One region of the Mycobacteroides abscessus ATCC 19977 genome, then DNA from elsewhere that is predicted to be linked to it. Evidence: predicted binding sites of a transcription regulator. Region 1 holds the regulator's gene; each other region holds the start of a gene.
What was found. Region 1 encodes LexA, which represses DNA repair genes until DNA is damaged. Its sites were predicted from a motif close to CGAACANNTGTTCG; they were not measured.
Positions count from the first base shown of each region.

Region 1 (10,451 bases):
CGGAAAACGCGGGCCTGATCACCTGAATGACTCTAGGCTTTCTGTCCGACGAAACCGGGCAGGCGAGTACCGACCGACCAGTGGGTTGGTATACATTCTGCCAAGTACGTAAATCCAAACCGGAAGGTGATCATGGCCGGCGCCGTTAAGTTCAAACGCACCATTTTCGAACCCGAGCACGAACTGTTCCGCGAGTCGTTCAAGACCTTCCTGGATCGGCACGCTGAGCCGTACAAGGAGGAGTGGGAGAAGAACAAGATCGTCGACCGTGCACTGTGGGTCGAGGCCGGCAAACAGGGCTTCCTGGGCACCGACATGCCCGAGGAGTTCGGTGGCGGTGGTCTTATCGATTTCCGCTACAACACGATCATCACCGAAGAGGTGACCAAGGGACGCCACACCGGCGTCGGATTCAGCCTGCATAACGATGTCGCCGGCCCGTACTTCCGGGACCTGGCCAATGACGAGCAGAAGGCCCGCTGGTTCCCCGGCTTCTGTTCCGGCGAGCTGATTTCGGCCATCGCCATGACCGAGCCCGGCACCGGAAGCGATCTGCAGGGCATCAAGACCCGCGCCGTCAAGGACGGCGATCATTACATTCTCAATGGCGCAAAGACCTTCATCACCAACGGCATCAACGCCGACCTGGTGATCGTGGTCGCACAGACCGATCCGGAAAAGGGCGCGCTGGGTTTCTCGCTGATCGTTGTGGAGCGCGGCATGGAGGGCTTCGAACGCGGCCGCAAGCTCGACAAGGTCGGTCTGGATGCTCAGGACACCGCCGAACTGTCCTTCACCGACGTCCGGGTGCCTGCGGCCAACCTGCTGGGTGAAGAGGGTCAGGGCTTCATCTACCTGATGAAGAACCTGCCGCAGGAGCGTATGTCGATCGCCGTCATGGCGGCCGCCGCGATGGAGTCGGTGCTCGAAGAGACCATTGCGTACACGACCGAGCGCAAGGCATTCGGCAAGCCCATCAAGAGCTTCCAGAACAGTCGTTTCCTGCTCGCCGAGCTGGCCACCGACGCAACGGTCATCCGGGTCATGGTCGACGAGTTCATCTCGTTGCTCAACAAAGAAGAGCTGAGTGTCGAGCAGGCCGCGATGGCCAAGTGGTACAGCACCGAGAAGCAGGTCCACCTGATCGACCGCTGCCTGCAGCTGCACGGCGGGTACGGCTTCATGCGCGAGTACCCGGTGGCCCGGGCATACATGGACTCCCGTATCCAGACGATCTACGGCGGCACTACCGAGATCATGAAGGAGATCATCGGGCGTTCGCTCTAGTCGCCCATGCACATTCGTGACGCGACGGCCGCCGATGCGGCCGCGTGTGCGGCAATCTATGCGCCGTATGTGACCGATACGGCCATCTCGTTTGAGGAGGTGCCGCCGTCGGATGCTGTTCTTGCCGAACGCATCCAGACGGCGGCCCACCGACATGCCTGGCTCGTCGCCGAGGATGGCGGGGAAATTCTCGGCTACGCGTATGCGGCGCCGTGGAAGTCGCGCACTGCCTACCAATGGGCCTGTGAGGTCAGTGTCTATGTCGACGGCGCGCGCAGGCAGCGCGGCACCGGACGCCAGTTGTACACAGCGTTACTCGGCCGGCTACGGGAGCTGGGTTATCGCACCGTGCTCGCGGTTGTCGTCACACCCAATGCGGCGAGTGAAAAGCTGCACCGGACAATGGGATTCGAGCAGGTCGCGCTGTACCGGCGGATTGGATACAAGCTGGGCAGCTGGCATGACGTCACGCATTTTCAGCTGTTCTTGACCTCCGCCGGCGATTCCCGCGCGCCGGGGCCGGCGCCCGGGGAGGCCTAGACCTTCCGGATAACGGTGACGACCTTGCCCAGAATGGCGGCGTCGTTGCCGGGAATCGGCTCGAAGAGTGGATTGTGCGGCATCAGCCAGACCTGGCCCGATGTCCGCTTGAACGTCTTGACGGTCGCTTCTCCGTCGATCATCGCGGCCACGATGTCGCCGTTGTCGGCCACGTTCTGCTGGCGGACCACCACCCAGTCGCCGTCGCAGATCGCGGCGTCCACCATCGACTCGCCAACCACCTTGAGCAGGAACAACGAGCCCTCGCCGACAAGCTCGCGGGGGAGTGGGAACACATCTTCGACGGCCTCCTCGGCGAGGATGGGACCGCCGGCGGCAATGCGCCCGAGCACAGGCACGAATGTCGGCTCCGGCAGGTCGCCCGAGCCGATCACGTCGGTGGTCGCCGATGGAGTGCCCGCGTCATCGATTCCCCGAACATCAACGGCGCGTGGACGATTGGGATCACGCCGCAGAAAGCCCTTCTGTTCAAGGGTGCGTAGTTGGTGGGCGACTGACGAGGTGGAGGTGAGCCCGACGGCGTCTCCGATTTCGCGGATGCTCGGGGGATAGCCCCGCTCATTCACCGATGCGCGGATGACCTCCAGGATGGTCCGCTGGCGCTCGGTCAGTGAACCGGTGGCGGGTCCCTTGCTGGGTGTATCGCTCATGGGCCCGAATCTAGCCCTGTCGACGGCATATATCAAACATGTGTTCGATGCGTGTCGCAAATAGGGGGCGCCGGGTCGCCCCGGGAGGGTAACGGGGCAGGTCAGCAGCACTTGTCGGTGTCGGATGCTACAAATCGATCACATGTTCGGACGTCGAACACATGATCGAGTACATTCGAACATAAGAGCGAACGGGTTAACCGATCGACAGGACAGATCGACAGGACAGGAAGGGCATACCGATGAGCACAAACGTTCTCACCCCGCCGCGTAGTTCTCACGCTCGCGAGGGTGCGCCGCGCGAGTACGCCCCGCCGGCACGCGCGTACAGTGCGGAGTACCCATTGACTCAGCGCCGGGCGCTGCCGGTGCGCACCGTCGCCTATCGGCGGCCTGCCGGCCGACCGGTTGCCTACCGCGGTAACGGCATCCGTGTGTCGGGGGTAGCGCATCGCGTACATCGTCGCCGCCCGGTGAGCCTGAAGGCCACCATCGTTGTCGCGGTGGGGGCCGCGGTGGCGACGATGTGGCTGTTGATGCTCGGCCAGGTCAGCGCCGCGGGCATCGGGGGAGCGGGCGTGCCGGACCGCCTTGCGGTTGTGCAGGTCGCTCCCGGAGAGACCCTGGCCGACGTCGCGTCGCGTGTCGCGCCTGAGGCGCCACGCTCGGCGGTGGTGTCCAAGATCCGCGAACTCAATGAACTTGATTCGGCGACAGTGCAAGCCGGTCAGACGCTGGTTTCCCCGGTCGGCTGATCGGCACACGGACGTGACCTTCGGGCGTGCGGGAGCACGGGTATCCTCGACACCGGTCTGGGCGCGCTGCGCGGTGCGTCAGTCATCCCAGCCCAACGACATAGAGTCCAGAACCGGCGAAGGAGCAGTAATGCACTGTCCGTTCTGCCGTCATCCTGACTCGCGCGTTGTCGATTCCCGTGAGGCGGACGAGGGTCAGGCGATACGACGCCGGCGCTCATGCCCCGAGTGCGGCCGCCGTTTCACCACCGTCGAGACCGCCGTGCTGGCCGTCGTGAAGCGCAGCGGGGTCACTGAGCCTTTTAGTCGCGACAAGGTCGTCAAGGGCGTACGGAGGGCCTGTCAGGGTCGTGATGTCGATGATGATGCGCTGAACCTGCTGGCCCAGCAGGTCGAGGATGCCGTCCGGGCGGCTGGATCCCCGGAAATTCCCAGCAATGAGGTGGGCCTGGCCATCCTTGGCCCGCTGCGTGACCTGGATGAGGTCGCGTACCTGCGCTTTGCCTCGGTGTATCGCGGGTTCAGCTCCGCCGAGGACTTCGAACGTGAGATCGCAGCACTGAGGGCCCATCGGGACGCTCCGGCGGAATCCTGACCCGTCGGGCCGATTCCGGGCTGCCTAGTCCAGCGTGAGCGGTTGATCGGCGACCACGCGGCCGCCGATCGTGACCCAGCCCTCCGGGCTCCACTGCGTGAAAATCTGCGACCCTTTGCCCTGATTGATGATCAGGTCACGGCTGAGCAAGTCCGTCAGCCGTGCCGCCACGGACCCGGTCGCCTCGTCTTCATCGACGCCCAGATCAGACGCGAACACCCGGGACCGCACCAGGTTGGCGTCGCGGTTTTGCCAGGCCCATATGCAATGCAGCAGTTCGTCCGGGTAGTCGGCAGGGTCCGCGGCCTCGACATCAGCAGGGGAGTCCGATTCGTGGAAATCGGTTTCCGGTGCCCAGTCGGAACGGGCCCGTATCCATGTCCGATCGTCGTAGCTGACCTGCAGTACTCCCGCGGGAACCTGCAACGTGTTGACCGGTGTTCCGCGTTCACGCAGCCACCAGGCCAGTCCCACCGTGGGATGTCCGGCGAAGGGAAGTTCTGCCGCCGGAGTGAAGATCCGCAGATGCGCGGTGTTGGACCCTTCCGCTGGCAGATCCACGAAAACCGTCTCGCTGAAACCCAACCGGGCGGCGACCTGCTGTCGGTCCGCCGCGCCCACATCGGCACCGTTGACTATCCCCAGGGGATTGCCGAAGTTGCCTGTCTCGTCGGTGAATACGCGCACAACCGCGACATCAACGCTCATTCCTCGACTCTACGTCCCTTGCGCCGCGCGCACTCGGGTACCCGGGAGTTGGCGCAAATCTTTGACAGCGCTTGAGCTCTCGCGCTAAGTGGCGCTGCGTTCGTCGGTGCCCATCGCATCGAGCACCGCCATGCGGGTGCGGGCGGCCCCACTGATGGCGTGTTCGGTGACGCCGGTTCGCAACAATCGGCGCAGTTCGTCCTCGTTGTATTCGCCGGGCTCGGTGGATGCGATGAATTGGCGAACGATGCCGATGAATCGTTCGGGGTCGTCATGGAAGGGGAAATGTCCGGATTTGTCGAAGATCTCCAGTGCGGAGCCGGGCATCGCGGCATGCGCGAGGTGTCCATGGCTGACGGGAATGACCAGGTCGTCGCTACCCCAAATGAGCTGAACAGGAACGGATTCGGTCAAGTAACATCGGTCCAGCATGGTGACCACCTGGCCGCGCCAGTCCACCACCGCGCGCAGCGTGCGGGTGAACGCGGCGGAGGCCCGGGGTTCAGGGAGATCAGCGAGAACGCGCAGCACATCGGGGATATCGCGGGCCATACTCGCCCGGCCGAACGTCGCGCGCGCCACCGCACCGCCCAGTCGGAGCATCGGCATGGCCATTGGCAGCCTCAACAGGCCCAGCGCATCTCCGATGAACGGCAATGACGCGCAACGCAACACGATGTTGACATCCTTGGTCACGCCTCCCGGCGCCACCAGGATGAGACGCTCCACCAGGTGAGGGAACTGGTAGGTGAATTGCATGGCGACGCCACCACCGAGCGAATGCCCAACGACGGTGACCCTCTCAATGTCCAGCACGGCCAGCAGGTCCCGCATGCCATTGGCATAGGCCGCTACCGAGTAGTCGGCGCGTGGCTTATCGGACTGTCCATGCCCTAGCAGGTCCGGGGCGATCACGGTGAAATGCTCGGCGAGCTGCGCATGCACACTGTCCCATGTCGCCGAGTTGTCGCCGATACCGTGGATGAGTAGCAGCACCGGGCCCGAGCCCGCGATCCGGTAGGCGCGCCGGTACCCGTGGATGGTGCGGAACGCCAGCCGTGGACGCGTCGATGTAGCTGCGGATGGCGTATCGCCGCCGCCGTCGACCCCGTCGATGTGCTCGGTATCCGGCACCGGACGCAGGAGCCGCGGTGGAGGATTCATGTGAAGTATTTTGACCCGTCGCCGCAAATTTGGCGCGGCGAGCGCACAACCCGGCTAGAGAATGGGGCCTTCCGGTGACGGACCCGAGGGATCGTCGCCGAACTTGGCCTGTTCGGCGAGGAATCGCTCGAACTCTCCGGCCAGCTCGTCACCGCTGGGCAGCTCTTCGTCCCGTGCCAGCAACGAACGATTCTCCTGGGCCGCGACAAAGGCGTCGTACTGGCGCTCGAGGGCCTGGACCACCTGCGCCACTTCCTCGCTGCCCTCGACCTGCTCGTTGATCTGGTTGCGCACCTTGGCGGCCGCCTCGCTGAGCTCCTGTAGCGGCAGATCCAGATCGCCGGTCCTGGCGACCTCTTCCAGCAGGCGCTGCGAGGCCTCCGGGTAGTCGGTCTGCGCCAGGTAATGCGGAACGTGCACGGCGAAGCCGACCACGTCGTGCCCGTGCTGGGCCAGGCGGAACTCCAGCAGATTGGACGCGCTGCCCGGCACCTGAACCTCATCGATCCAGCCAGGGTGCTCGTCGAGCGTCTTGCGATCGTTGCCGTGCGCGGTCAGCGTGATCGGGCGGGTATGCGGAACCGCCATCGGAATGGCGCCCAATCCGATCGTCTTACGCACGCCGAGCTGCTCGGCGAGCAGCCGGATCGCGTTGACGAATCGCTCCCATTTCAGATCCGGTTCGAGCCCGGCCAGCAACAAGAACGGTGTGCCCTTGGTGTCCTTGAGGGCATACAGATTCAGCTCGGGGGTGGCGTACTCGGTGAAGTGATCGCTCTTGAATGTCATCACCGGCCGGCGCGACCGGTAGTCGAGCAGATCGTCGATCGCGAACGACGCCACCAGCTCGCTCTCAAGCGTCTGGCGTAGATGCGCGGCGGCCAGTTTCACGGCATGGCCGGAGTCGGAGAAACCCTGTAGCGCGTGCACGAGAACCGGGCCGCGTCCGTCGGCAGATGCCAGCTGCGGGCCCGGAAATTCCAGCTCGTACATGCCGCTCTGATCCGGTTTGTACGGCTGTGGCTCTACACCCTCATTGCTGGTCATGGCTCGCCTCCCTTCGCGTCCTCGTCCTACCAGTGTCCCTTACCGGCAGGCAAACGGCGAATGTACCTATCGGGTCAACGGCCCGGGCGGGATGCGAATTCCGCGCCCGGCCGCTATTCGCCCAGCGCGAAATGCCTCAGGCCTTGAACTGATTCAGCGCGCGAATCTTGTTCATCACGTCGAGTGCGGCCACCTTGTACGCCTCCGAGAACGTCGGGTAGTTGAAAACCGCGTCTACCAGGTATTCGACGGTGCCGCCGCAGCCCATCACCGCCTGGCCGATGTGCACCAGATCGGTGGCGTCGGATCCGAAGATGTGTATCCCGAGCAGTCGCAGGTCCTCGGTCGACACCAGCAACTTGAGCATTCCGTACGAATCCCCGGCGATCTGGCCACGCGCCAGCTCGCGGTAGCGCGAGACGCCCACCTCGTAGGGAATCGCGTTCTTGGTGAGTTCAACCTCGGTGGCGCCCACATAGGACACCTCGGGGATGGAGTAGATGCCGATCGGCTGCAGGTCCGTCATGCCTTTCGACGGCTCTCCGAACGCGTGATAGGCCGCCAGACGCCCCTGATCCATCGAGGTGGCCGCTAGCGCCGGGAACCCGATCACGTCGCCCACCGCGTAGATGTGGTCGACCTTGGTCTGGAAGTTTGCGTCGACCCAGATGCGGCCGCGGCGATCGGCCTCCAGGCCCGCCTTGGGGAGGTCGAGCTGGTCGGTCTGTCCCTGCCGTCCTGCGGAGTACATGACGGTGTCGGCGGGAATTTGCTTGCCGCTGGCCAGGGTGGTCATGGTGCCGGTGTCATTGACCTCCACGGTGGTCACCTCTTCGCCGAACCGGAACGTCACCGCCAGGTCCCGCAGGTGAAAACGAAGGGCCTCAACCACTTCCGGGTCGCAGAAATCCAGCATGGTGTCACGCTTTTCCACCACGGTCACCTTGGTGCCCAGGGCGGCGAACATGGACGCGTACTCGATGCCGATGACACCGGCGCCCACGACGACCATCGATCCCGGGATGAAACGCAGATTCAAGATGCCGTCCGAGTCCAGGACACGCTTCTCGTCGAAGGCCACTCCATCGGGGCGGGCGGGATTGGTTCCGGTGGCGATGACGACGTAGTCGGCATGCAGCGTGGTGCGCTCTCCGCGCGAAGGTTCTTCCACGACGACGGTGTGTTCGTCGGCGAAGCGGCCGATGCCGCTGATCAGATCGATCCGGTTGCGCTGCAGCTGGGCACGCACCACCTCGATCTCCTTGCGGATGACGTGCTCGGTGCGCGCCAGCAGATCCTCCGGGGTGATGTTGGCCTTCACGCGGTAGCTGGCGCCGTACAGCTCGCGCTGGTTCATGCCCGTCAGATAGAGCACCGCCTCGCGCAGTGTCTTGGACGGAATGGTCCCGGTATTGGTGCAGACGCCACCGAGCATGTTGTCGCGTTCGACGACCGCCACCGACTTGCCGAGCTTGGCCGCGGCGATGGCGGCCTTCTGGCCTCCGGGGCCGGACCCGATGACGACGAGATCGTAGGAAGGAGTATCAGCTGTCGGGGATGAGCCGCTCGGGCGAAGACCGTTGGTCATGGGTGTACTCATACGCCGATTCGCCGAATCGTGCATGCCCTGCGCGTCACGGCGATATGAACAGTTGTCCCGCCTGAATCTCGCGCGCGCCTCCTGGGGCCCGGGCGGTACCGATGGCAGCATGTGACCGTGACGGCATCGCGGCTGGTAGCGACGATGGTTGTGGCTGGGTGCTGCGCAGCCATCGCTCCGGCATGCACGCGGGCCATCGATGGATCGGCCGTGGAAGCTTCCGGCTCTGCCCAGCCCGCAACACCGACCCCCGCGAGCGCCGTGCGTGCGCCAGCCGGACCGGTGGGTCCGCTACTGCTGGCGCCCACTGATTTCCCGCGCCAGTATCCCGCCACGACGCTGGAGCCCGAGGCGGCCGGATCGGCGCTTCGCGAAATCCGGGGCGTCCCCGACGCGGCGGCGGTAGTCCCGACGGCATGCGCGCCGGCGCCTCTTCCCGCGGTGCCTCAGGACGCAGCGGTGGCGGTCGGGACCAACCAGTCCGACGCCTCGACCATCACGGTCGCGGTCCTGCGAGTCGCCGAGCCGCTTGCCGCATACAAGTCGCAACTGCAGCGTTGCGCGTCCTTCACCTTCAGCGGCCCGGATCAGATCCAGAGCACGGTGACAGCCTCGGAAGCGGTGGCCCCGCCGATCAATGCCGATGATTCGGTCGCCGTCAATCAGGCCGTGTCTCCGGCCGGTACCGGTGGCGGCACACAGACCACCCTGTCTCTCATCGCACAGATCGCCGATATCCGAATTCAGGCCACGTACACGACGTTTCAGGGCACCGAGCCCGATGCGGTGCTCCTGGACCAGGCCTTCACCGCCGCAGTACTCAAGGTGCACGACAACGTGCGCTGACGCACGGCAGTTGCAGGCGTGTTGTCCACAATTACGATCGCGTCCACAGCTCGCCGGGCGACGTCCGTATCGCCAGGCCGCCGCCGGGCCGGATGACGGTCACCGCTGTCACTGTGCGGGCATGACATCACTGATTCCCGGGCCTGCGGGTCGCCCGGATTTTCGCCTGGACCGGCCCTCGGCCTTGATCGCAGCACTTCCGGCAATGCTGGGATTCATTCCCGAGGATTCCCTCGTGGTGGTTACGCTCGCCGACGGACTGATCGAGGCGGTGCTGCGCAGGGATCTGCGTGACCTGGACAACCCTGAACACGCGGCATTCGAAGCGCTGGCCGCCGTGCTCGGGCCCGGGCCGGCCGATGCGGTGATTGCCGTGGTCATCAGTCCCGTCCTCGATGAGCTGGAGGCCGGGGACATCATTCGGCGACTGGCAAAACATCTTGAGTACCATGGCGTTTCGTTGATCGCCGGCCATGTGGTGGACAGGGTTGGAGCGCATGGATGGTGGCGATGCTACGACGGATGCGGGGCGGGCGGGCCCGTCGACGATCCGCAGTGCTCACCGCTGACCGCGGCCGCGGTATTGGCAGGCAGGACGGTGCACCGGCGCCGGGAAGACTTGGTGGCGTTGATCGCGCCGACCGACACGACCCGCACCGCGGCCCTGGCAGTCTCATTGCGCCGCCCCTTTCAAGGGCCGTGCGACACGGCCGCCGCAGACCGGCGTGCCGTGAATCGCGTGATGCGGACGGCATGCCGGGCGGCCGAGTTTCGGCCGCTGTCGAACCGCGAGATACTTGCGATAGCTCGTTCTCTGATGGCGCTGCGTGTGCGAGACACCCTGTGCGCGTTGGCGGTCGGTGCACTGGCCGCGGATGTCGAGCGGCTCTGGTTGGCGCTGAGCAGGCTGCTGCCCCCGCCCTGGCGGGCCGAAGCGCTGGTGCTGCTGGGTTTCAGCGCTTATGTGCGTGGTGATGGCCCGCTGGCGGGTGTTGCCCTGGATGCCGCGCTTATGGCGCAGGCGGATCACCGTCTGGGGCAGTTATTGATGTCCGCGCTGCTTTCCGGGATGCGGCCCGACGAGATCGGTACCTTGGCCGACACCGGTTACCGGATCGCTCACGAGCTGGGAATCAGCCTGCCACCCAGACAGATCCGGCGCGCGGGCTAGACCTTCTCCACCATCACGGCGTGAGCCATCTCGTGGGGCAGCTCGACGCTCTCGTGCCCGGGGATGA
Region 1 is NC_010397.1:3,081,830-3,092,280, reverse strand. Features, by position in the region: gene MAB_RS15420 (acyl-CoA dehydrogenase family protein) at 133-1,287, shown strand; gene MAB_RS15415 (GNAT family N-acetyltransferase) at 1,294-1,827, shown strand; gene lexA (transcriptional repressor LexA) at 1,824-2,498, opposite strand; gene MAB_RS15405 (LysM peptidoglycan-binding domain-containing protein) at 2,741-3,253, shown strand; gene nrdR (transcriptional regulator NrdR) at 3,384-3,848, shown strand; gene MAB_RS15395 (PhzF family phenazine biosynthesis protein) at 3,873-4,556, opposite strand; gene MAB_RS15390 (alpha/beta fold hydrolase) at 4,641-5,720, opposite strand; gene MAB_RS15385 (proteasome assembly chaperone family protein) at 5,775-6,767, opposite strand; gene sthA (Si-specific NAD(P)(+) transhydrogenase) at 6,904-8,355, opposite strand; gene MAB_RS15375 (hypothetical protein) at 8,479-9,213, shown strand; gene MAB_RS15370 (DUF4192 domain-containing protein) at 9,335-10,384, shown strand; gene MAB_RS15365 (iron-dependent transcriptional repressor DtxR) at 10,381-10,451, opposite strand, start outside.

Region 2 (10,451 bases), 430 kb from region 1:
ATTTCGCCACCATCGAGCACGGGCAGCTAACCCCGCAGCACTACGCCTTCCTGGTATCGGAAGACGACTTCGATGCGATTTACGGCCGGATCACCGACCGCGGCATCATCCATTGGGCTGACCCGCGCGCGCAGCATCCGGGCGAGATCAATCACAACGACGGTGGCCGCGGTGTGTACTTCCGGGATCCCTCGGGCCACTACCTGGAGATCCTCACCCGGCCCTACGGGTCAGGGGAAGCGTCGGGGTCGTAGGTCCTGTCGCACCCGTTGCCTAGGGTAGGAGTGTGACTGCGCCTGCGACGAAGACCGGAACCAAACAGCCGACCCTCCTGCTGCTCGACGGTAACTCGCTGGCGTTCCGCGCGTTCTACGCGCTTCCGGCCGAGAATTTCAAGACGCAGTCGGGCTTGACCACCAACGCGGTATACGGGTTCACCTCGATGTTGATCAATCTGCTGCGCGATGAGGCGCCCACACACGTGGCGGCCGCCTTCGATGTCTCCCGCAAGACGTTCCGGTCCGACCGGTACCCCGAGTACAAGGCCACTCGGTCGGCCACCCCCGACGAGTTCCGCGGACAGATCGACATCACCAAGGAAGTACTCCAGGCCCTGGGCATCACGGTGCTGGCAGAGGAGGGGTTCGAGGCCGACGACATCATCGCCACCCTGGCCACCCAGGGGCAGGCCGAGGGTTTCAAGGTGTTCGTGGTCACGGGCGATCGCGACTCGCTGCAGCTCGTCAACGAGGACGTGACGGTGCTCTACCCGCGCAAGGGTGTCAGCGATCTCACCCGATTCACCCCGGAAGCGGTAGTCGAGAAGTACGGACTCACGCCCTCCCAGTACCCGGACTTCGCGGCGCTGCGCGGTGACCCGAGCGACAACCTGCCGGGAATTCCTGGAGTTGGGGAGAAGACCGCGTCCAAGTGGATCCTCGAGTACGGATCGCTCCAAGAGCTGGTTGACAAGGCCGATACCGTGCGCGGAAAGGTGGGGGATTCGCTGCGCGCCAACCTCGCCTCGGTGATCCTGAACCGCGAACTGACCGATCTGGTGCGGACGGTGCCGCTGCCCTATGTGCCCGCCCAGTTGGCGCTGGCGCCGTGGGATCGGGACCAGATTCACCGGCTGTTCGACGACCTCGAGTTCCGGGTCCTGCGTGACCGGCTGTTCGAAACCCTGGAAGCGGTCGAACCCGAGGTGGACGAGGGCTTCCAGCTGGCCGGCCAGGCGCTGGAACCCGGCACGGTCGCCGCGTGGCTGGCCGAACACACCGGGGATGGCCGCCGTAGCGGTTTGGCGGTGGTCGGGACCTATACGCCCTATGACGGCGACGCTACCGCGGTGGCGATCGCGTCCGCCGATGGCGACGGCGCCTATATAGACACCACGACGGTGACTCCGGACGATGAGGCGGCACTTGCCGAGTGGCTGGCCGATGCGGCCCGTCCCAAGGCATTGCATGAGGCGAAGCAGGCCATACACGCTTTGGCCGGCCGCGGGTGGGAGCTCGGCGGAGTGACCTCCGATACCGCGCTGGCTGCGTATCTGGTGCGCCCGGGGCAGCGCAGCTTCGCACTCGACGACTTGTCGTTGCGGTATCTGCGTCGCGAACTTCGCGCTGAAGATGATGGAGAACAACAGCTCTCACTACTGGACGAGGATGGCGCGGGCGATGCGAAGGCAGCTCAAGCCCAGATGTTGCGTGCCCGTGCGGTGATCGATCTGGCCGACGCGCTCGATGTCGAGCTCGAACGCATCGAATCGGCAGGGCTGCTCACCGACATGGAGCTGCCGGTTCAGCGGGTGCTGGCCGGTCTGGAATCCGTCGGTATCGCGGTCGACACCGATCATCTGTCTTCGCTGCAGAATCAGTTCGCCAGCGGCATCCGTGAGGCTGCGGATGCCGCGTACGCCGTCATCGGTAAGCAGATCAACCTGGGCTCACCCAAGCAGCTGCAGGTGGTGCTGTTCGACGAGTTGGGTATGCCCAAGACCAAGAAGACAAAGACCGGTTACACCACCGACGCGGACGCCCTACAGACGCTGTTCGATAAGACCGGGCATCCGTTTCTGGAGCATCTGCTCACGCACCGTGATGTCACCAGGCTGAAGGTGACTGTCGACGGCTTGCTCAAATCTGTTGCGGCCGACGGGCGTATTCACACCACGTTCAACCAGACCATCGCGGCGACTGGTCGGCTGTCCTCGACCGAACCGAACTTGCAGAACATCCCGGTACGTACCGAGGCCGGGCGGGAGATCCGCGACGGATTCGTGGTCGGCGCGGGCTACCGCGAGCTGATGACCGTCGACTACAGCCAGATCGAGATGCGCATCATGGCGCACCTGTCGGCCGACGAGGGCCTCATCGAGGCGTTCAACACCGGTGAGGATTTACACTCGTTCGTGGCCGCCCGTGCCTTCGGTGTGCCCATCGACGAGGTCACCGCGGAGTTGCGCCGGCGGGTCAAGGCAATGTCCTACGGCCTGGCGTATGGTCTGTCGGCCTATGGACTGGCCACACAGCTCAAGATCTCCAATGATGAGGCCAAAGAGCAGATGGACCAATATTTCTCGCGGTTTGGCGGGGTGCGCGACTATCTGCGTGCAGTTGTCGATCAGGCCCGCAAGGATGGATACACCTCGACCGTGCTGGGGCGCCGTCGATACCTGCCCGATTTGGACAGTGGCGATCGCCTCCGCCGCGAGGCCGCAGAACGCGCGGCTCTGAACGCTCCAATCCAGGGGAGCGCCGCCGACATCATCAAGGTTGCGATGATCACCACGGATAAGGCATTGAGGGACAAGGGCTTACGGTCACGAATGCTCCTGCAGGTGCACGATGAGCTCCTCTTCGAGGTTGCCGAGGGCGAACGCGAGAGCCTCGAGGCATTGGTACGCAAGACCATGGGCTCGGCGTATCCACTCGATGTGCCGCTCGAGGTTTCCGTGGGGTACGGCCGCAGCTGGGATGCCGCCGCACACTGATATTGCGCGCTAGTGCACGTCGGGCGTGTGTACCCGCTCGGGACGCAGCCCCCTGCCGACGGCGATCGGCGGTATGAATTTGAGCGGCCACCGCCCCACGAAAAACGGCAGCTTGATAGGGGACAGGTCCCCGCTGAGGACGGGCTCGATCGCGTTGTTCTGAAGGAACACCTGAAAGGCTTGGACCACCTTGGTGGGCAGTTCGCGTCGCCGCTGTACTGCCTCGAGGTGATGGTCGCTCAGGCTCCCGGTGCGCAGTGGTTCCACCAGGATATTGGCGGCAGCCACCGCATCGGCGACGGCCAGGTTGATCCCGACACCGCCGGCCGGTGACATGGCGTGCGCAGCATCGCCGATACACAGCAGGCCGGGCCGCCACCATGTTTTGAGCCTGTCGACCCGGACATCCAAATGGCTGGTGTCATCCCAGGTATGCAGGTCGTCGACGTGCTCACGTAGCTGGGGGCGCGCCGTCACCAGTCGTTTTTTGAACGCGTCCAGTGAACCCCGCTGTGCGCCCGTGCCCTTGGGTAGCAGGTGAGCCACCTGCCAGTAGTCGCCGCGGTGGATCATTGCCAGCAGCATGCCCCGGCGCAGGACAGCGAAGCTCTCGTTCGGGTCTCCGGGCCGGCGGTTCAACCGGAACCACAGCACATCCATCGGTGAGCTTTCGCTGGCGGTCTGCAGACCGGAGGCGGCACGCACTGCCGAGTTGCGCCCGTCGGCGGCGATCACCACGTCTGCCCGCACTTCCCGAGCCGACGATCGTACGCCGGTCACCTGGTGACCTTCGAGGACAAGGTCGGTGACCTCCGCGTTGCGAATCAGGGTGAATTCCGGGTACCGCTCAGCTTTTTCGGCGAGGAAGTCAAGAAAATCCCATTGCGGTATGAAGGCGATATACGGCTGTTTGTAGCCCAGCCATTTCAGGGCGCGGAAGTCGCCGAAGGTGCGCAACTGTCCGTCGCCGTCGAACGCGATGTGATCGACTTTCTGATGGGGGAGCGTGAGGAATTCATCGATGAGCCCGATGTCATCCATGATCCGCATCGTGGTGGGATGCACAGTGTCCCCGCGGAAGTCACGCAAGAAATCACCGTGCTTTTCCAGGACCACAACGTTGATCCCGGCCCTGGCCAGCAATAGGGCGTGCATCAGTCCCGCAGGACCGCCGCCGGCGACACACACTTGAGTTCGTAGCACTTGCGCCATATCTGGACGCTACGCCGGATACGCTCCCGCGGAGGCTAAAAGGGAGGTGGGTTGGCTTCCGCGTACGCCAACCGAGCATCTTCGCACTGTAATCGTGTGCGCCGGTTACAATTTCGCTCGGTTCGTCGCCGTTGTTTGCGATCTTGAGCTCGGGTACGAGAGCGAGTGAGGTTGGCGAAGAGTAGCGCGCAGGCCGGAGCGGTAAATGTGTCCGTGGGCGCCTTCCAGACGATGATGCCGTCGGGTTCTTGAACTTCGCGCCATCCACAGCAGGTCTTCAACAGATGATGCTTACGGCACAGCGCTTTCAGATTATCGGCACTCGTATGCCCACCGATTGCGTACGGGATGCTGTGATCGAGGTCGGCGCTTTCGGCGGGCTGCGAGCAGCCGGGGAAGCGTCTCATCACGACACCGAACGAAGCGGTCCAGGGCACGGGACGGGCGGTAACCCTCGGTATCCGTCGGTCCATCGAGTGCGCGGATCCTGGTGCCGGGTTGTGCGGCGATCCGACGGGCCTGAGCGGCGTTGGTGACTCCGAATCCGGATAGCTGCGCCGGCTCGGGACTTTCGGGGTCCTCCAGGGTGTCGTGGTAGCCGTGCGGCCTGGGCCTCGGTCCGTTGGGAGGACACGATCACATCGATCAGCTCACCATCCCCCAGTATGCCAAACATATATTCGAATAAAGTGGTACGGGCGTAGCAGTGCATCGTCTTTCGTAACAACTTGTGTCACACGCGGCAGGCACAGCGTCACCCCTTGGGGAGGCGGGTTGGTGCGATGATGAGAGCTACGAGAAGCGTAGCAACACTTGCGAATAGCAGCACAACGCCATGCGATCCGAACCTGTCGAGCGTGAACCCGACGGGGACGGCCATCGCTGCGCCGCCAAGGCTTGCGCAGGCCACAAAATAGCTCGTCATGATCGGGATGGGAATGCCGCCGTTCCGGGTAGCCAGCGTCAGTGCCACCGGGAACATGGCTGAGGCAAACACCCCGGCCGCCACCACCCACGGCAAGGCCGCGAGCAGCCCATCGCCAAACTGGGCGAGGCCAACCAGCACACCAGTAAGGCCAACAGCCAGGCCGGCCAATGCCTTTCGCCCGACGACGGCATGCACCACCGTCACGGTGATGAGACGGCCAGATGTGATGCCGAACCAAAAACCGCTCACCGCAAGGACGCTGGCGCCGACCTCACCGTCTGAGCCGACAATTCGCGGCAGGAAATTCGCGAAGTTGGTCTCAAACCCGGCGTACACCATGGCAAAGGCCAGCAGTAGGCACGCGGCCGCGGTTGGTACACGACGCGATGTCGGGCCGGGCCGCCTCTCGCCAACCGGGCGTACCAAGGACACCTTGTGGATGTAAGACCAGGTCACACTGAGCAGGGCCATGGCGATAGCAGCTGCCGCCACCGGGGCCCGCCACGAGATCGCCGGTGATAGCAGAAAGACCAGCACGGGAAACAACAAGGCAGCGAACCCGAAGCACGCTTCCAGCACCGTCAGAGCCCTGGGCCCTCGGGTAGGTTCAAGTGCCAGAGCGCCGATCTGTGTCTCCAGCGATCCGGCCGCTGCGCCGAGGAGGACGCTGGCAGCCAAAAGAATTGGCGGACTCAGTCCCCACAGCGGCGCCGACAACGCAACCGCGAAGAGTGCCAGCGCGATGGCGATGTGTCGACCCACCCCGATACGGGCACTGAGTCGGGGCGCCGAGAGCACACCGAGCAAGAATCCGGTGAACTGCGCGGCGACTAGGGCCGCCAGCGTATGACCGGCCGAGTCGGCAGGCAGGGCGTAGGGGGAAACCGTGCCCCAGAACACATGTGCGGTGCCCACTCCCGCGTAGGCACCGCACGATGCGAGGTGAACGTGGTCACGTCGCGTCACAATTCCGCAGGAGTCGGTAACGTGTGCTCGACCGGCAGGCGCTCTGGCTGCGGCTTACTTCCACGCAGCAGCGACTCCAAGACCTCTTGCGCGGCCAAACCATCATCGAATGTCGCGAGGGCCTGTCGGTTGGCTCCACCGCCTACCGCCACAAGACGGCTCCAGTGATCGATTTCGGAGCGGAAGGAATCCGACCAGCCGTGCACCTCGTTGTCCGGATCGGACAGCAAGGTACGCGCCAAGTCAACGGTTTCGGTGTCGGCACCGCGGGAAACTAGATAACGCCCCGGATCGGCCGTGTGGTACCGGAACACCGCGTTGGTGCCAACGATCCGGATGGAGAATCCGCAGTCAGCCGCCGGCGCGGCTTTGGAGGCCACGAGCGTGAAAATGCTTCCGGTGCTGAGGCGTCCGTAGATCTCCGCATGGTCATCGACCTCGACCGCCTCGTCGCTCTTGTTGGTCACATGAGTGGTGATCCGGGCTTGGCATTCGTCGACGAGAATTCTGCCGCCGGAGATGTAGGTCAGCAGGTCAAGCAGGTGCACGCCGAGATCACCCAGCGCGCCGCTGGTGCCGTTGGAACGTCCGCTATCGCGCCATGTGTGGTTCTTGCGCCGGTATGCGGAGTCCTTCCGAAACCCAAGTTCCACGGCGCAGATCGTGCCGAAGTCGCCGTGCTGCAGTCGGCGGCGCAGCTCAGTGACCACGGGCAGATGGCGGTAGTTGAATCCCACGAGTGCGGGGGAGGCGATCTCACCGGCGGCCGCCACCATTTCCTTGGCCTCGACGCGAGAGAGTGCGAGTGGCTTCTCGCACAGCACCGATCGACCGGCGCGCAGTGCCGATAGTGAATGGTCGCGGTGCGTAAAGTTGGGAGAGGCGACTACGACGGCATCGGCCAGTTCCAGCAGCGCATCGACATCGGTGACCGGGGTACCGCCGTAGGCGTCGGTGAAGGACTCGGCGGCCCGGGCATCGATATCCAATACACCCACCAGTTCGGCAGATTTGAGGGTGTTCAGCGCGCGAGCGTGGGCACGGGCGACACCGCCGGCCCCGATAATTCCGACTTTCAACATGGCTACTGCTCCTTCGTAAGAATATTGGCGATGGTGTCGACGATTCCGCCTGCGTGCGGCCGGGCGGTGACGTGTGGATGGGCCTGGCGCGCCTCGGCAGTGGCGTTGGATACGAGCCAGGCGTGCCCGGCACAGGCGAGCATGCCGAGATCGTTACCACTATCACCGAAAGCCAATGTGCGGCTTGCCGGTACTTGCCAGGTCTCCTGCAAGAAGCGTGCGATTTCGTGCTTGCCCGCACCCAATGGCAGGAAGTCGACATCGAGGTATCCCTCGGGGTCACCGGCCGCGGGATTGCAGTGGTTGACGTTGATCGCGAGGGAGTGCGCAGCCGTCGCCTGCCGCAACGACCAGACCCGGCTGTCGTCATCGAGGTTTTCCGTCACCGCGCGCAGATAGAAATTGCGTTTGTAGGTGCCCGCCCCATGAGTCGATTGCGGCGCGAGGATCAACTCGGGCAGCGACGTCAGTACACTGTCTACCCGGGCCGAAAACTCCTCGGGCGCCGGGAATCTCGCATGCCAGAGTAGATCGGGAACGAGTGCGCCGGAGGCATCTGCCACCAGTAGGTCCGTCCCCAAGTTGCCACCGATGAACGCCGGCTGTAGCGACGTGGCCAGATCGCCGAGTACCGCGATCACTGTCGACGGGGCGCTCCCGGTGATGAACCCGAATCGGAGCCCCCGGGAGGCGGATAGGCTGTTGACCAGCGCTGCCAAGTCAGCGAGGTCGCGTCGCGAGCGGACCGCAGGGTCATGAGCAAAGAATGTCTCATCGAAATCGCACAGCACCAGCCAGTCTGTCGCCGTGCGAATATCAACCAAGGACGTCATGTAGGACACCAATCACTCGGTCTTGTTCGGCAAGCGTGAGCGTGGGATAGAGCGGGAGCTGGAACATTCGTGCATGTGCAGCCTCGGTGCGGGGTAGCCGCACTCCCTCGAATAGGTCTGCCACCAAGGGCACTCGGTGCCGGTGGGTGAGCACCGGGTAGTAGAGATCAGTTGCGACGCCTGCGGCTCGCAGCGACTCGGTGACCTTGTCTCGGTCATGCTTCGTCACTTCGACGGTGAACAGATGCCAGACGTGGTCGGTATCCCAATGGGGCAGGCGAAGAAGCCCGCTCTCCGCCAGGTCGGCCAGACCGTCGACGTATCGCCGGGCAAGAATGCTGCGGGCGAGGTTGTTCTCGCCGAGCCAATCGAGTCGGGCGCGCAGAACCGCTGCCTGCAGATTGTCCAAGCGTGAATTCAGACCGTATCCGGCTGCCTTGACATTCTTTTGGCCGGCGGCGAAGCCGTGATAGAGCAGTTCGGTGACTCGGCGTGCAAGGCCGGGTAAGCGGGTTGCCACCGCGCCCGCTTTCCCCACCGCGCCGAGATTCTTATAGGGATTGAAGCTGAGAATCGCCGCGTCGCTGTGGTGGCCCAGCCCATCTAAGCCGATTCCCTGGCATCCGTCCTCCACTACCGGGATTCCGTGACGCGAAGTAACCTCCGTCAGAGCATGGATATCGGCGAACGCACCGTAGAGGTGCACGGGAAGTACCGCGACCGTGCGACTCGTGATGGCCGCCTCCACTTCGGTGGGGTCCAGTAGGTGGTCGTCTGCCCGGGTATCCACCAGGACGGGCCGAGCACCGGTCAGGAAGACCGCGTTCTCGGTAGCGGCAAAACTGTTGGCGGGCAAGATGACTTCGGTTCCCGGCCCCGCACCCAGCGCCAACAGAACCGCGGTCATCGCATCGGTGCCGCTGGAGGCCCCGATTACGTGATCGATGCCCAGGTAGGTCGCAATTTCGTCTTCGAATGCGTCGACATGGGGGCCGGAGGTGAACTTGCCGGATGGCAACACGCTGTCGATGGCAGCACGTATCGCAGGCAGTTCGGCGGCGTTGACCAGCCTCGCCAGCGGAAGGAAATCAACCGTGTCGGGCGCGCTTCCCGGGATCAACACGTCGGTCACATCGCGCAGACCCGGATGGGTGGCCAGGTCTCGTAGCGTCGTATATGCGCGACCAGCAGGGATCTCCTCGGGATGCACCGCGGTACCGGAGAGTATCGCCCGCGCGAACTCCCGGGTTTTCGAGGACGGCGCCGGTCCCGTGCGCACCGACGCATTGGCGGATTCGGCAATAGACATATGACACTCCCGGAAAGAAGGCAGGTTAATCAACTGTGATGGCGACTTGTCGCCGCTCCGCCGGGCGTCATGCGACGGCGGGCACAAAAAGCAACGTGTCATTTAATTGGGCCGTCGTCAATAGATATGACACCCGCTTTCACGCAGCCATCACGCATGCTTAACTTCTAATTAATCTGATCAGCGTGTGCTTAATGTGGCTTCACAGTAAATTCCCAGATATTCGGAACGTCGATCACTGTCATCTGCACATTCGATAAATTCGGCTTTATTTACGTTTTATGCGGAAAATAACAGCGTTGAACTGGGTAAACAGTCCAGAAATCATCGTGGTTCAATGACCTCAAGGAATAGTCAAGAATCACCTTGTTGGCTCGCTTGGCGGGGCCGCGGCACCTATGCTGCGGAGCCTTGGCGCGATGAGATGCGGCGAATGGCCCACTGGATCGAAATCGATATATTCCGCACCGCGTTCCGCGCGATACCACAATGTCTCGTCCGCAATATCGAGACCTTCGGAAATCAGTACACGTTTCAGTATTTTGTTGGTCGCGGTAGTGGGGAGATTTTCACTCAACCGGATATACCGTGGCCATCCGATACGCGGCAGGTCTTGCTGGGCGGAAAGAAACTCGGCCAGGCCCAGGTACGTCAGCGGGGCACGCAACACCAACGCGGCCATCACGGCGTCGCCACCATGTTCATCACGAACCGCGTACACCGCTGCTTGGCTGATCGCGGGGTGGCGTTGGAGAACCCGCTCGATCGGTGCCGCGGCAAGATTCTCACCGTTGATCCGCATCCAGTCCGGCGTGCGCCCCGCCAAGTAGATCCAGCCATCGGCATCGCGGTAGGCAAGGTCGCCGGACCAATACATGCCGTGCCGCATGCGTTCGCCGGTGGCGTCGTCGTCGTTGTAGTACCCCGAAAAGAACCCAGCGCCCTGGGTATTCACCAACTCGCCGACCGCATCAGCGGGGTTGGCCAGTATGCCGTGCGCGTCGAAGCGCGCCACCGCGCATTCGCGCAACGTGTCCGGGTTGTAGACCGCTATGCCGGGGAAACCCTTGCCGATGGATCCCGTCGGCGTTCCCTCCTCCCGGGTTATGATCACCGCGTTCTCGGT
Region 2 is NC_010397.1:2,647,699-2,658,149, reverse strand. Features, by position in the region: gene MAB_RS13285 (VOC family protein) at 1-254, shown strand, start outside; gene polA (DNA polymerase I) at 287-2,995, shown strand; gene MAB_RS13275 (FAD-dependent oxidoreductase) at 3,005-4,207, opposite strand; gene MAB_RS25415 (HNH endonuclease signature motif containing protein) at 4,243-4,614, opposite strand; gene MAB_RS13270 (MFS transporter) at 4,962-6,050, opposite strand; gene MAB_RS13265 (Gfo/Idh/MocA family protein) at 6,098-7,183, opposite strand; gene MAB_RS13260 (HAD-IIB family hydrolase) at 7,186-8,016, opposite strand; gene MAB_RS13255 (DegT/DnrJ/EryC1/StrS family aminotransferase) at 8,000-9,325, opposite strand; gene fadD1 (fatty-acid--CoA ligase FadD1) at 9,687-10,451, opposite strand, start outside.
Region 2: the regulator LexA is predicted to act here: its motif matches at 4,877-4,890, upstream of MAB_RS25415 (HNH endonuclease signature motif containing protein).

Region 3 (10,451 bases), 570 kb from region 1:
GCGCGGAGCGTGTGGCGCGGGCCTGCCGGGACGTGGGTGCCAGGCTGATCCATATCTCCACCGACTATGTATTCGACGGTGAGTTCGGCGACGCCGGCCCGCGGCCCTATCGTCCGGGTGACGCCACTGCTCCCCAGGGTGTCTACGCACGTACCAAGGTGGCAGGGGAGCTCGCGGTTCACGGGGTATTGCCGTCAGCGCAGGTGGTCCGCACCGCCTGGGTCTACACCGGCGTGAACGGCGACTTCGTCGGTGTCATGCGGCGGTTGGCGGCCGGCGAGGGGCCGGTACGGGTGGTGACCGACCAGACCGGCTCTCCGACGTACGCGGTCGACCTCGCCGAGGCACTGTTGGACCTGGCGGCCTCGGATGTCCGGGAACCCTTCCTGCATGCCGCCGGCAGCGGCCACGTGAACCGGTTCGAATGGGCCAAGGCCGTATTCGAGCTGGTGGGAGCGGACGCCTCCCGGTTGCAGCCCTGCCTGTCCGTCGACTTCCCGCGGCCGGCGCCGCGGCCGGCGTACACCGCGCTGGACGGTGATCACTGGGCCGATGCCGGGTTGCCGCGGTTGCGTCCGTGGCGGGACGCGTTGGCTGAGGCGTTGGCCACAAACTAAGGATGGGTACCCTCTAGCACCGTGCTGGATCCTCATCGCGTAAGCGACTCCCCGGCGATCGGTCAGGTCGCCGTGGTGACGGTGACGTACTCGCCCGGCGAGCACCTCCACCGCTTTCTGCGGACGCTGCGCCATGCCACGGATCTGCCACTGCGAGTGATCCTGGCCGATAACGGCTCGACCGACGGCGCGCCAGAGGCGGCCGCGGAGGAGCCCGATGTCGAGCTGCTCCGTACCGGAGGCAACGTCGGTTATGGGAAGGCCGCCAATCTGGGGGTCGCCCAGGTCGACCCCGCGGCCGAGTGGGTGGTCATTGCCAACCCCGATGTGCAATGGGGACCGGGAAGCATCGATGCGATGTTGGAAGTCGCGCAGCGTTGGCCTGCCGCGGGGGCGGTGGGTCCGCTGATTCGTGAGCCCGATGGCACCGTGTATCCGTCGGCGCGAGTGGTCCCGACTCTCACCGGCGGTGCGCTGCATGCGCTACTGGGTTCGGTGTGGTCCACCAATCCCTGGACCGCCGCATACCGCCAGGACCGGATGGAGCCTTCCGAACGCGTCGTGGGCTGGTTGTCCGGATCGTGTCTACTGCTGCGGCGTACGGCATTCGACGCCATCGGCGGATTCGACCCGCGCTACTTCATGTACATGGAGGACGTCGACCTCGGTGACCGGCTGGCACGCGCCGGCTGGCAGAACGTATACGCGCCCAGCTCTGAGGTCGTACACGCGAAAGGCCATGCGGCCGGGCGCGATCCGGCGCGCAGCCTGGGCGCGCACCACGACAGCGTCTATATTTTCCAATCCGACCGGCATCCACATTGGTGGCAGGCGCCCTTGCGCTGGAGCATTCGGGGCGCGCTGGCGGCCCGATCTGCGATTGTGGTGCGTGCGGCCATCCGCGCCAATCGGCGCCGGGATAAGCAAGGAGGGTGATATGTCTGGCACTGTGAAAGCCGATGCCGTCATCTTGGTGGGTGGGCAGGGTACCCGGTTGCGTCCGCTGACCTTGTCGGCGCCCAAACCGATGTTGCCGATCGCGGGTTTTCCGTTTCTTACCCACGTGTTGTCCCGCGTTGCCGCCGCAGGCATTGATCACGTCGTGCTCGGCACGTCCTACAAGGCCGATGTCTTCGAGTCGGAGTTCGGCGATGGATCCAAGCTCGGCCTACAGATCACGTACGTGTACGAAGAGGAGCCGCTGGGTACCGGCGGTGCCATCCGAAATGTGTTGGAGCATCTGAGGTACGACACCGCGCTGATCTTCAACGGCGATGTGCTCTCCGGCTTGGATCTGAAAGATCTTCTCGCACAGCATGAACAGACCCAGGCCGACCTCACCTTGCATTTGGTACGCGTCGGCGATCCGCGCGCATTCGGTTGTGTGCCCACCGATTCCGATGGCAAGGTCACCGCATTCCTGGAGAAGACCGAGGACCCGCCCACTGATCAGATCAACGCCGGTTGTTACGTCTTCCGGCGTGAGCTGATTGAGCAGATCCCGTCGGGTCGGCCCGTTTCGGTTGAGCGGGAGGTATTCCCGGGTCTGTTGAGCAGCGGAGCCAAGGTATGTGGGTATGTCGACACCAGTTACTGGCGAGACATGGGAACCCCGGAAGACTTTGTGCGTGGGTCGGCCGACCTGGTGCGCGGCATTGCGCCCTCGCCGGCCATCCCCGAGCATCCGGGCGAGGCGCTGGTGCACGACGGCGCGTCGGTGGCCCCGGGCGCGCTGGTCATCGGCGGTACCGTGGTGGGCCGCGGTGCCGAAATCGGCCCGGGTGCGCGGCTGGACGGCGCGGTTGTTTTCGACGGTGCGCGCATAGAGGCCGGGGCCGTCGTGGAACGTTCTATCATCGGGTTCGGCGCCCGGATCGGACCACGCGCTCTGGTGCGTGACGGCGTGATCGGGGACGGCGCCGATATCGGCGCACGGTGCGAGCTGCTGCGCGGCGCGCGGGTGTGGCCCGGCATCACGATCCCCGATGGCGGTATCAGGTACTCGTCGGACGTATAAGCAATGCGCTGTGGCGGGTTGTTGGCTTGCGGGACAGTGCTTCTTGCGCTGATCGGCTGCTCGGACAGGGGCGATCAGAAGCAGCAGGAGCAGGATCTGCAACGTGCCCGCGACAACTTCAAGAAGGTCGAGCTGACCATTCCCGACTCGTACAGCCTGGTTGCCATGACATACTTTCCCGATCCGTTCGTGGGTCAGGGATGGCGTTCAGGAGCCTTTGAGTCCCAGACTTCACCGCCGGCGCCAATATTGGTGCGAGGTAATCCAATCCGAACCGAACCGACACCCTGTGAGCGCATACCGCAGCGCACTGATCCAGATTGGCTAAGGGCCGGGTTCACCTGTGACATGGCAAATGCCCGCTACGGTGTCGCGGACAGCATGTACGGGATCAGCGTGTTCACCGGCGATCTGCCCTCCGGAAAATCCCAGATATTTCTGCGCGTCGAAGGGCATTAACGTAGCCGGTTCCGCGCGCGTTGGGCCAACACGACGACGGAGTGATCTTCCTCGGGGATCTGGTCAAGGGGCCACCAGCGCAGGTCGAGCGATTCATCGCTGACGGCGATCTGCGCGCCCTCCGGTGCATGCGCCAAGAACTGCAGATCGAGGTGCCGGGTTGGGACTCCCAGCGAGCAGGTAATTGGATGAACGTGGATGCCAAGCAGATTCGGCTCGAGGAGCAGGTCGTCGATGCCGGACTCTTCGGTGGCTTCGCGCAGGGCGGCCGCGTGGATGGTGGGGTCTTCCTCTTCGCAATGGCCGCCGAGCTGCAGCCACTTACCGACGCGGGGATGCAGCGTGAGCAGCGCCTGCGATCCGTCGTGGTTGACCACCAGTGCCGAGGCGGTGACATGGCCCGCGGCGCTACGACGACGGCAGGCATCGGGATTGGCGTCGAGAAACGCCAGTACGGAGTGGCGCAGGCTGTCTTGTTCTGCATCGGGCGCCTGCCATGAGGAGAGCAGCTCGATAGCGGACTCACGCAGATCCGAGGGCATCTGATGGCCCTCACCGGGGTGCCGGGCCGTCACAATTCCACCAGCATCTGTCCCGGCGGCAGGGGAGTGCGTGGGTCCAGGCCTTCCTCGGGATAGCCATGCGGATAGCCGATGGCTATGGCGCCCATCGGTTCCCACGAAGAATCCACTACCAGCTGCTTGCGTACAACGTCGCCCGCGAAGATGGTGGATCCGATCCAGCAGCTGCCGACCTGCCGGGCGGCGAGGGCGACCAGAAGAGCCTGCACCGCCGCGCCAACCGCGACGGTGAACATAGTGCGCTCCGCGGCGGTTCGGCGGTCGTCCGGATAGTCGTGCGCGCCATCAGGTACTAGGAACGGGATCACGATTTCGGGTGCGTCATAAAGGATTTGTCCCCGCGCCACCCTCTTCTGCACTGATTCCGGGCTACGGCCGTCGGCGGTGAGATCGGCGGCCCAGGCCTGTTTCAGGGCGTCCAGGAGCGCACGCCGCGTCGTGAGGTCGCGCACCCACACGAATCGGACCGGATGTGTGTGATGCGGTGCGGGTGCGGTCAGCGCTTCACCGATGGCTTCCCGCAGCAGATCGGGATCGACTGGGATATCTGCGAATTGGCGGATGGAGCGGCGCACGAGTATTGCTTCGCGCCGTCCTTGCTCCAGTGCCTCGTTGGTGCCGAGCCAGAACAAGTCGTCCGGTCCGGAACGCAACAGGTCGCTCGCCGCACTGCCGTCATCGAGCAGGGTCAGGCCGCGCACCACCGCGACCGGTACATCGGTCAGCTTGCCCTTGACCAAGTCGGCGGCAGCCGAGATTTCGTCGGCGATGGCGACCTCGGTGACCTGAAGTTCGTTACCGTGTTTGTCTTTTGCGCCCGCATAACCGTAGAGGACTGGTATGCCGGCGGAGCCGATGGCGGCATCAGTTTGGCCGTTGCGCCAGGCTCGTCCCATGGTGTCGGTGATCACCACCGCAACCTTGACGCCCAAGCGTTGTGACAGCGCCAGCCGCACTGCCGCCGCGCTGGCGTCCGGGTCGGTGGGAAGCAGAACCAGTTCGGCGGTGTCGACGTTTGACGCGTCGATTCCCGCGGCGGCCTGCACGATGCCGATGGTGTTCTCGGTGATCAGTGTCTTACCCTTGCGGGCCAACACGCGGATCGATTCGGAGTCGATTAACTTGCGCCGCAGTGTGTCCCGGGCTTCGGGATCAGTGGGCGCGGCGACGATCCGTCCCTCGGCCTTGGAGATTATCTTGCTGGTGATGACGATCACATCACCGTCACGCAGCCATGGCGCCGCGCCTGCGATGGCCGCGGCCACGTCGTCGCCCGGGCGGAATTCGGGCAGGCCGGTTACGGGTAGGATTTGAACCGGAGCTGCCGAACCATGTTCCGGTGCAGGAGAATCCGCAGGTGGGGTCATAAGGTAACTCCGGCCAGGTCAAGTCCCGCACGTACCATTGCCGCCGTCGCGTCGGGGTCGGTCATGAGTAGCGGAACCGACCGTACCTGAACTCCCGCAATGTGAGCGGCGTCACCCTCGTCGACCAGCCAGCCGTCGAGGATGCCGGTCTGCGACCGGGCGCCGAAGTGTTCTCCCACACCCTGTGAGCTGACCTCGACACCGATCACGCGCAAACATTCGTCGGCCATTCCGCGCAGTGGCTTGCCGGACACGATCGGTGAGTACCCGATGACCGGAGCGGAGGTCGTGCGGAGTGCCCCGCGAACTCCGCCGACCGCCAGGATGGCCCCGATGCTCACGACCGGGTTGGACGGCGCCAGCAAGACCACATCGGCCTCGCCGATGGCCTCGGCAACTCCGGGGCCGGACTTTGCTTCGTCGGCGCCGATGAACGCGAAGCTGTGCGTGGGAACCTGTGCGCGGTGCTGCACCCACCACTGCTGGAAGTGGATGGCGCGCTGCTCCCCGTCGGTGGGGTCGGTGATCACCACGTGGGTCTCGCAGCGGTCGTCACTGGCGGGTAACAGCCGGACTCCGGGCTGCCATCGGTTGCATAACGCTTCGGTGACCGCCGATAGCGGGTAACCGGCTCGCAGCATTTGGCTGCGTATCAGGTGAGTGGCCAGGTCCCTGTCGCCGAGCGAAAACCAGTCGGGTTGGGCGCCGTAGGCGGCCAGCTCCTCCATGGCATTCCAGGTCTCGCCGCGGTGCCCCCAACCGCGCTCCGGATCGACCGCGCCGCCCAGGGTGTACATGCAGGTGTCCAGGTCAGGGCAGATCCTGACACCGTGCATCCAGGCGTCGTCGCCAATGTTCACAACGGCGTTTATCTGATGCTTGCTGGGATCCGATCCGAGCAAGCGCTGGACGCCGAGGAGGAAGCGCGCTCCGCCGACGCCACCGACGAGAACGGTGACTTTCACGTTGACCGAGACTAGTGCGCCGGCAATGACGCGACACGCCACGAGGGCGCCACGCCGGTTTTGTCGGTCGTAGATGGTATGAATTTTCGTCCTTCGCTTGACCCCGGCAGCGAACACGTGTGTAATCACACCAGTGTCATTCCTCGGCCTGGGTTTTGTAAGTCGCAGGCGCAGACCGGGATTCGATCAGGTGTTCGAATGGATTCGAATGGAATGGCCGGAAACGAATGATGTGGGCACGAAACCGGGCAATACGAGCTGTATTGGGATGCAAGAGGAACAGTGAGGAGGCGGGACGATGCTGTTCGGGCGCAATGAATTCGGCGTACACGACGAGCTGAGTTCCGGCGTTGGCACGGGTGCGGCGGGCTTGTCGCCCGCACGTCCGCATCTGACGTTGGTGCAGAACGATTTTGACGCGCTTGCTGCCGTCGCTGACGATCAGTGGCAAGAAAAGGCGCTGTGCGCACAGACCGATCCCGAGGCGTTCTTCCCCGAAAAGGGCGGATCGACTCGTGAAGCCAAGCGAATCTGCCAGGGTTGCGAAGTCAAGGACGAGTGCCTTGAGTATGCGCTGGCCAACGACGAACGGTTCGGCATTTGGGGCGGGCTGTCCGAGCGTGAGCGCCGCCGCCTGAAGCGGGGCATCATCTGATCTGATTCCCGTGTTCGGCAGGGCGGAGCTAGTCGCCCTCGTCGGTGATGGTCGGGTCGATCACCGACGGCTCCACCCCCAGGTGGGTGGCAACCTGCGCGACCAAAAGATCGTGCAGTAGATCCGACAAATCCCCAGATTTCTTCGCGCGCAATTCGATCGGCTTGCGGAATAACACAATCCGCGCCCGGGTGGTGTTGCCCCGGGTGTCTACGCCGGCAGGGATTAGCCTGGCCAACGGTATCGGTCCGTCCGCGATCACCTCCGGCGGCCACTGGACCGAATCCGGATCCTTGGGCTGAATGCGCGGTATTTCATCGACCGCGACATCGAGTCCTTCGAGGCGTGACTGCCAGGCCCGCTCGATCGGTTCGTACGCCTCCAGCACCGCCATATCGAAGCGCTCGGCGCGTGAACGCCAGCCGGGCACGGTGGGCGGCAGTAGGGGGCCGCGGAAATCGCGCCCTCGCCGAGAGCCCTGCGAGCCGGGCCCTCCGGCCGAGCCGCCGCGCCGTCCGTCACGTGACATAGCAGAGATGGTAACGGTGTGACTCTTGTGATTGACGAATCACAACGAGCCGGTCACCGGACGGTCTCGGTGGGCGCACAGCGCGTGTCTGCGGGTCGGAACGTGTTTGCGCACGCTAGCCTCAACGTTTGTGAGAGCCCCCCGTCGCTGCTGTCGACCCGGGTGCCCGAATTCCGCCGTGGCGACGTTGACCTTCGTCTACGCGGATTCGACGGCCGTGGTCGGGCCGCTGGCCACATCCAGCGAGCCGCATTCGTGGGATCTGTGCGCGCAGCACGCGAGCCGGATCACCGCGCCCCGCGGATGGGAACTGGTCCGCTACAACGGTCCGTTGCCGTCGAATCCGGAGGATGACGACCTGGTTGCGCTGGCGGACGCGGTACGCGAAACCACCGGCGGTGTCCGGGTGGCTGCTGCGGGATTCAGCGAGCCGGCGCTCGATGTCAGCGCCCCCGCACCCAACGTGGCCCCGCGTCCTGTGCACCCGGCTCCGGTGGGCCGCCGCCGTGGGCATCTGAGAGTTCTGCCCGATCCGTCCGAGTGAGAATCTTTCCCGAGTGCGGCTCGCTCGAATCGGCGCGGATGTCCAACGGCTCTGATTAGGTACTTTCGGCGCAGTCTGATTACATTCTGTACCCTCTCGCCGGACGTTCACGTTGGACCCTCGCCGACCACTAGGCTGGCCAGCGAGACCTAACGTCAGATTTTCAACAGATCAATAGGAGTGCTCTCGTCATGGCCCGGTCCGCCGACGCTGTCCACGCTGTCATCAAGGCGTACGACGTCCGTGGCCTCCTGGGCGAGCAGATCGATGAATCTTTTGTCTTCGACGTGGGATCGTCGTTCGCGCGGTTGATCAAGGCCGAACGGGACGACTCCGCCGATTCATCGAGGGCGCCGCGGGTTGTGGTGGGGCGCGATATGCGGGATTCCTCGCCGTCCTTGGCGCAGGCGTTCACCGACGGTGTGACCGCCCAGGGCGTCGACGTGGTGCAGATCGGATTGGCATCCACCGATCAGCTGTACTTCGCTTCTGGATTGTTGGACTGCCCGGGCGCGATGTTCACCGCAAGCCACAATCCGGCCGCATACAACGGAATCAAGCTGTGCCGCGCCGGTGCCAAACCTGTGGGCAAGGACACCGGTCTGTCCGTTATCAGTGGCGAGTTGATTGACGGCGTACCTGGCTACGACGGTCCCGTGGGCACGGTCACCGAGCGTGACGTGCTGGCAGAGTATGGCGACTTCCTGCGGTCGCTGGTGCAGTTGAGCGGAGCGCGCCCGCTACGGGTGGCGGTGGATGCCGGAAATGGTATGGCCGGGCACACGACTCCTGCGGTGTTGGGTGCGATTCCCTCGATCACGCTGGCTCCCTTGTACTTCGAGTTGGACGGTAATTTTCCCAACCACGAGGCCAACCCGCTCGATGCCGAAAATCTACGTGATCTGCAGGCGTTCGTCGCCGCGGAGAGCGCCGATATCGGTCTGGCCTTTGACGGCGACGCGGACCGGTGCTTTGTGGTCGACGAGCGTGGTCGGGCGGTATCGCCTTCGGCGGTAACCGCTTTGGTAGCTCGCCGGGAGCTGGAGCGGGAAATCGGCGGCACCATCATCCATAATCTGATCACCTCGCGTGCCGTCCCCGAGCTCGTGGTCGAACACGGCGGGACGCCGGTACGGTCTCGCGTCGGTCACTCGTTCATCAAGGCATTGATGGCCGAGACGGGCGCGATCTTCGGCGGCGAGCACTCCGCGCACTATTACTTCCGTGACTTCTGGGGTGCCGATTCCGGCATGCTGGCGGCTCTGCATGTGCTGGCGGCGCTCAGTGAACAAGAGCGGCCGCTATCGGATCTCATGTCCGATTACGAGCGCTACGCGGCGTCCGGTGAGATCAACTTCCGCGTGTCGAACGCCGGGGCCTGCATTGATGAGGTGCTCAAGTCGTTTGGCACACAAATAGTTTCGATCGATCACCTCGATGGAGTGACCGTCGATATCGGTGCGGGAACCTGGTTTAACCTGCGCACATCCAACACCGAGCCCTTACTGCGACTCAATGTCGAGGCTCGCACCGATGAAGATGTGGCCGCCGTGGTCGCGCGCATCTCGGATTTGGTTGATCGGACAGAGGCTGCCACCTGATGAACGCCACCATCGATCTGGACGACGCCGAGGCGCTCTTGGCGGCGGACCTCGATGGATCGTTGCAGGCGGCGTCCATGGCTGGATCACAGGTACGCGCGGTCGGAACCGCAATCGCCGAGGGTGCCCTGGAGCCGTTGCGTTCCGAGGATCGTTCGCGTGCCGTCGTGTGGGTCTCGGGGCGGGGCACCGCTGCCACGGCGGGAGCGATTCTGGCCGGGGCGCTGTCCGATACGGTGAGCCTCCCTTTCGTGACTGCCACCCGGGCGCCGGTGTGGGTTGGCCCGCTTGACGTCATGGTGATCGCCGGTGACGACGCCGGTGATCCGGCGCTCAGTGCTGCGGTAACGCTAGGCACCCGGCGCGGAGCGCGGGTGGTGATTGCCGCACCCGACGAGGGCCCCCTGGCCGATTCTGGTGCCGGGCGAGCCATTTCGCTGGCGCCTCGGCTACGTGTACCGGACACCTTCAGCCTCGCTCACCACCTTGCCGTCGGCGCCGCCGTGCTTGGCGTCCTGGACAAGTCCGTGGCACCCGATGTGATGACGATCGCCGACGAGGTGGACGGCGAGGTGTCCCGGAACACGGTGGGGCGCGAGGTTTTCACCAATGCCGCCAAGGCAATTGCGGCGCGCTTGACCAGTGGTCCCACGGTGCTGTGCGGTGATCGGTCGGCCACGCTGACGCTTGCCGGCCACGCGGCGGCTACGCTGTTACGACTGACCCAACGCACCGCGACCGCGTGCGGGCTTGCGCAGGCGCTGGCAGCGATGCGGGATGCGTTGGCGAGCAAGAGCTCTGGCGAGAGTTCGCTGTTCCACGACGAGTTCATCGACGGCCCTCGTGCCGAGGCTCCGCCACGTATCCTGGCGTTGGCCACCGACAGCGACTATCAATCGGTCGCGGCGCGGATCGAGGGCCTCGATGACGCAGAGCTGGTGAGCACCACAGACCTCGGCCCGGTAGCGGCCAGGCCTTCGGAGCTGGCACAGTTGATGATGCTTTCGACACGGCTCGAAATGGCCTCGGTGTACGCCCGGCTTGGTGGGGGGAGATCCGGGCTGTGAATCTGCTCAGGGGGGCGATAAGGACGTACGCCTGGGGTTCGCGGACGGC
Region 3 is NC_010397.1:3,652,858-3,663,308, reverse strand. Features, by position in the region: gene rfbD (dTDP-4-dehydrorhamnose reductase) at 1-617, shown strand, start outside; gene MAB_RS18320 (glycosyltransferase family 2 protein) at 639-1,553, shown strand; gene manB (mannose-1-phosphate guanylyltransferase) at 1,555-2,634, shown strand; gene MAB_RS18310 (hypothetical protein) at 2,671-3,093, shown strand; gene MAB_RS18305 (NUDIX hydrolase) at 3,090-3,635, opposite strand; gene MAB_RS18300 (coenzyme F420-0:L-glutamate ligase) at 3,665-5,041, opposite strand; gene cofD (2-phospho-L-lactate transferase) at 5,038-6,006, opposite strand; gene MAB_RS18290 (WhiB family transcriptional regulator) at 6,407-6,661, shown strand; gene MAB_RS18285 (metallopeptidase family protein) at 6,690-7,190, opposite strand; gene MAB_RS18280 (DUF3499 domain-containing protein) at 7,321-7,734, shown strand; gene MAB_RS18275 (phosphomannomutase/phosphoglucomutase) at 7,926-9,335, shown strand; gene MAB_RS18270 (hypothetical protein) at 9,335-10,402, shown strand; gene manA (mannose-6-phosphate isomerase, class I) at 10,399-10,451, shown strand, end outside.
Region 3: the regulator LexA is predicted to act here: its motif matches at 6,190-6,203, upstream of cofD (2-phospho-L-lactate transferase).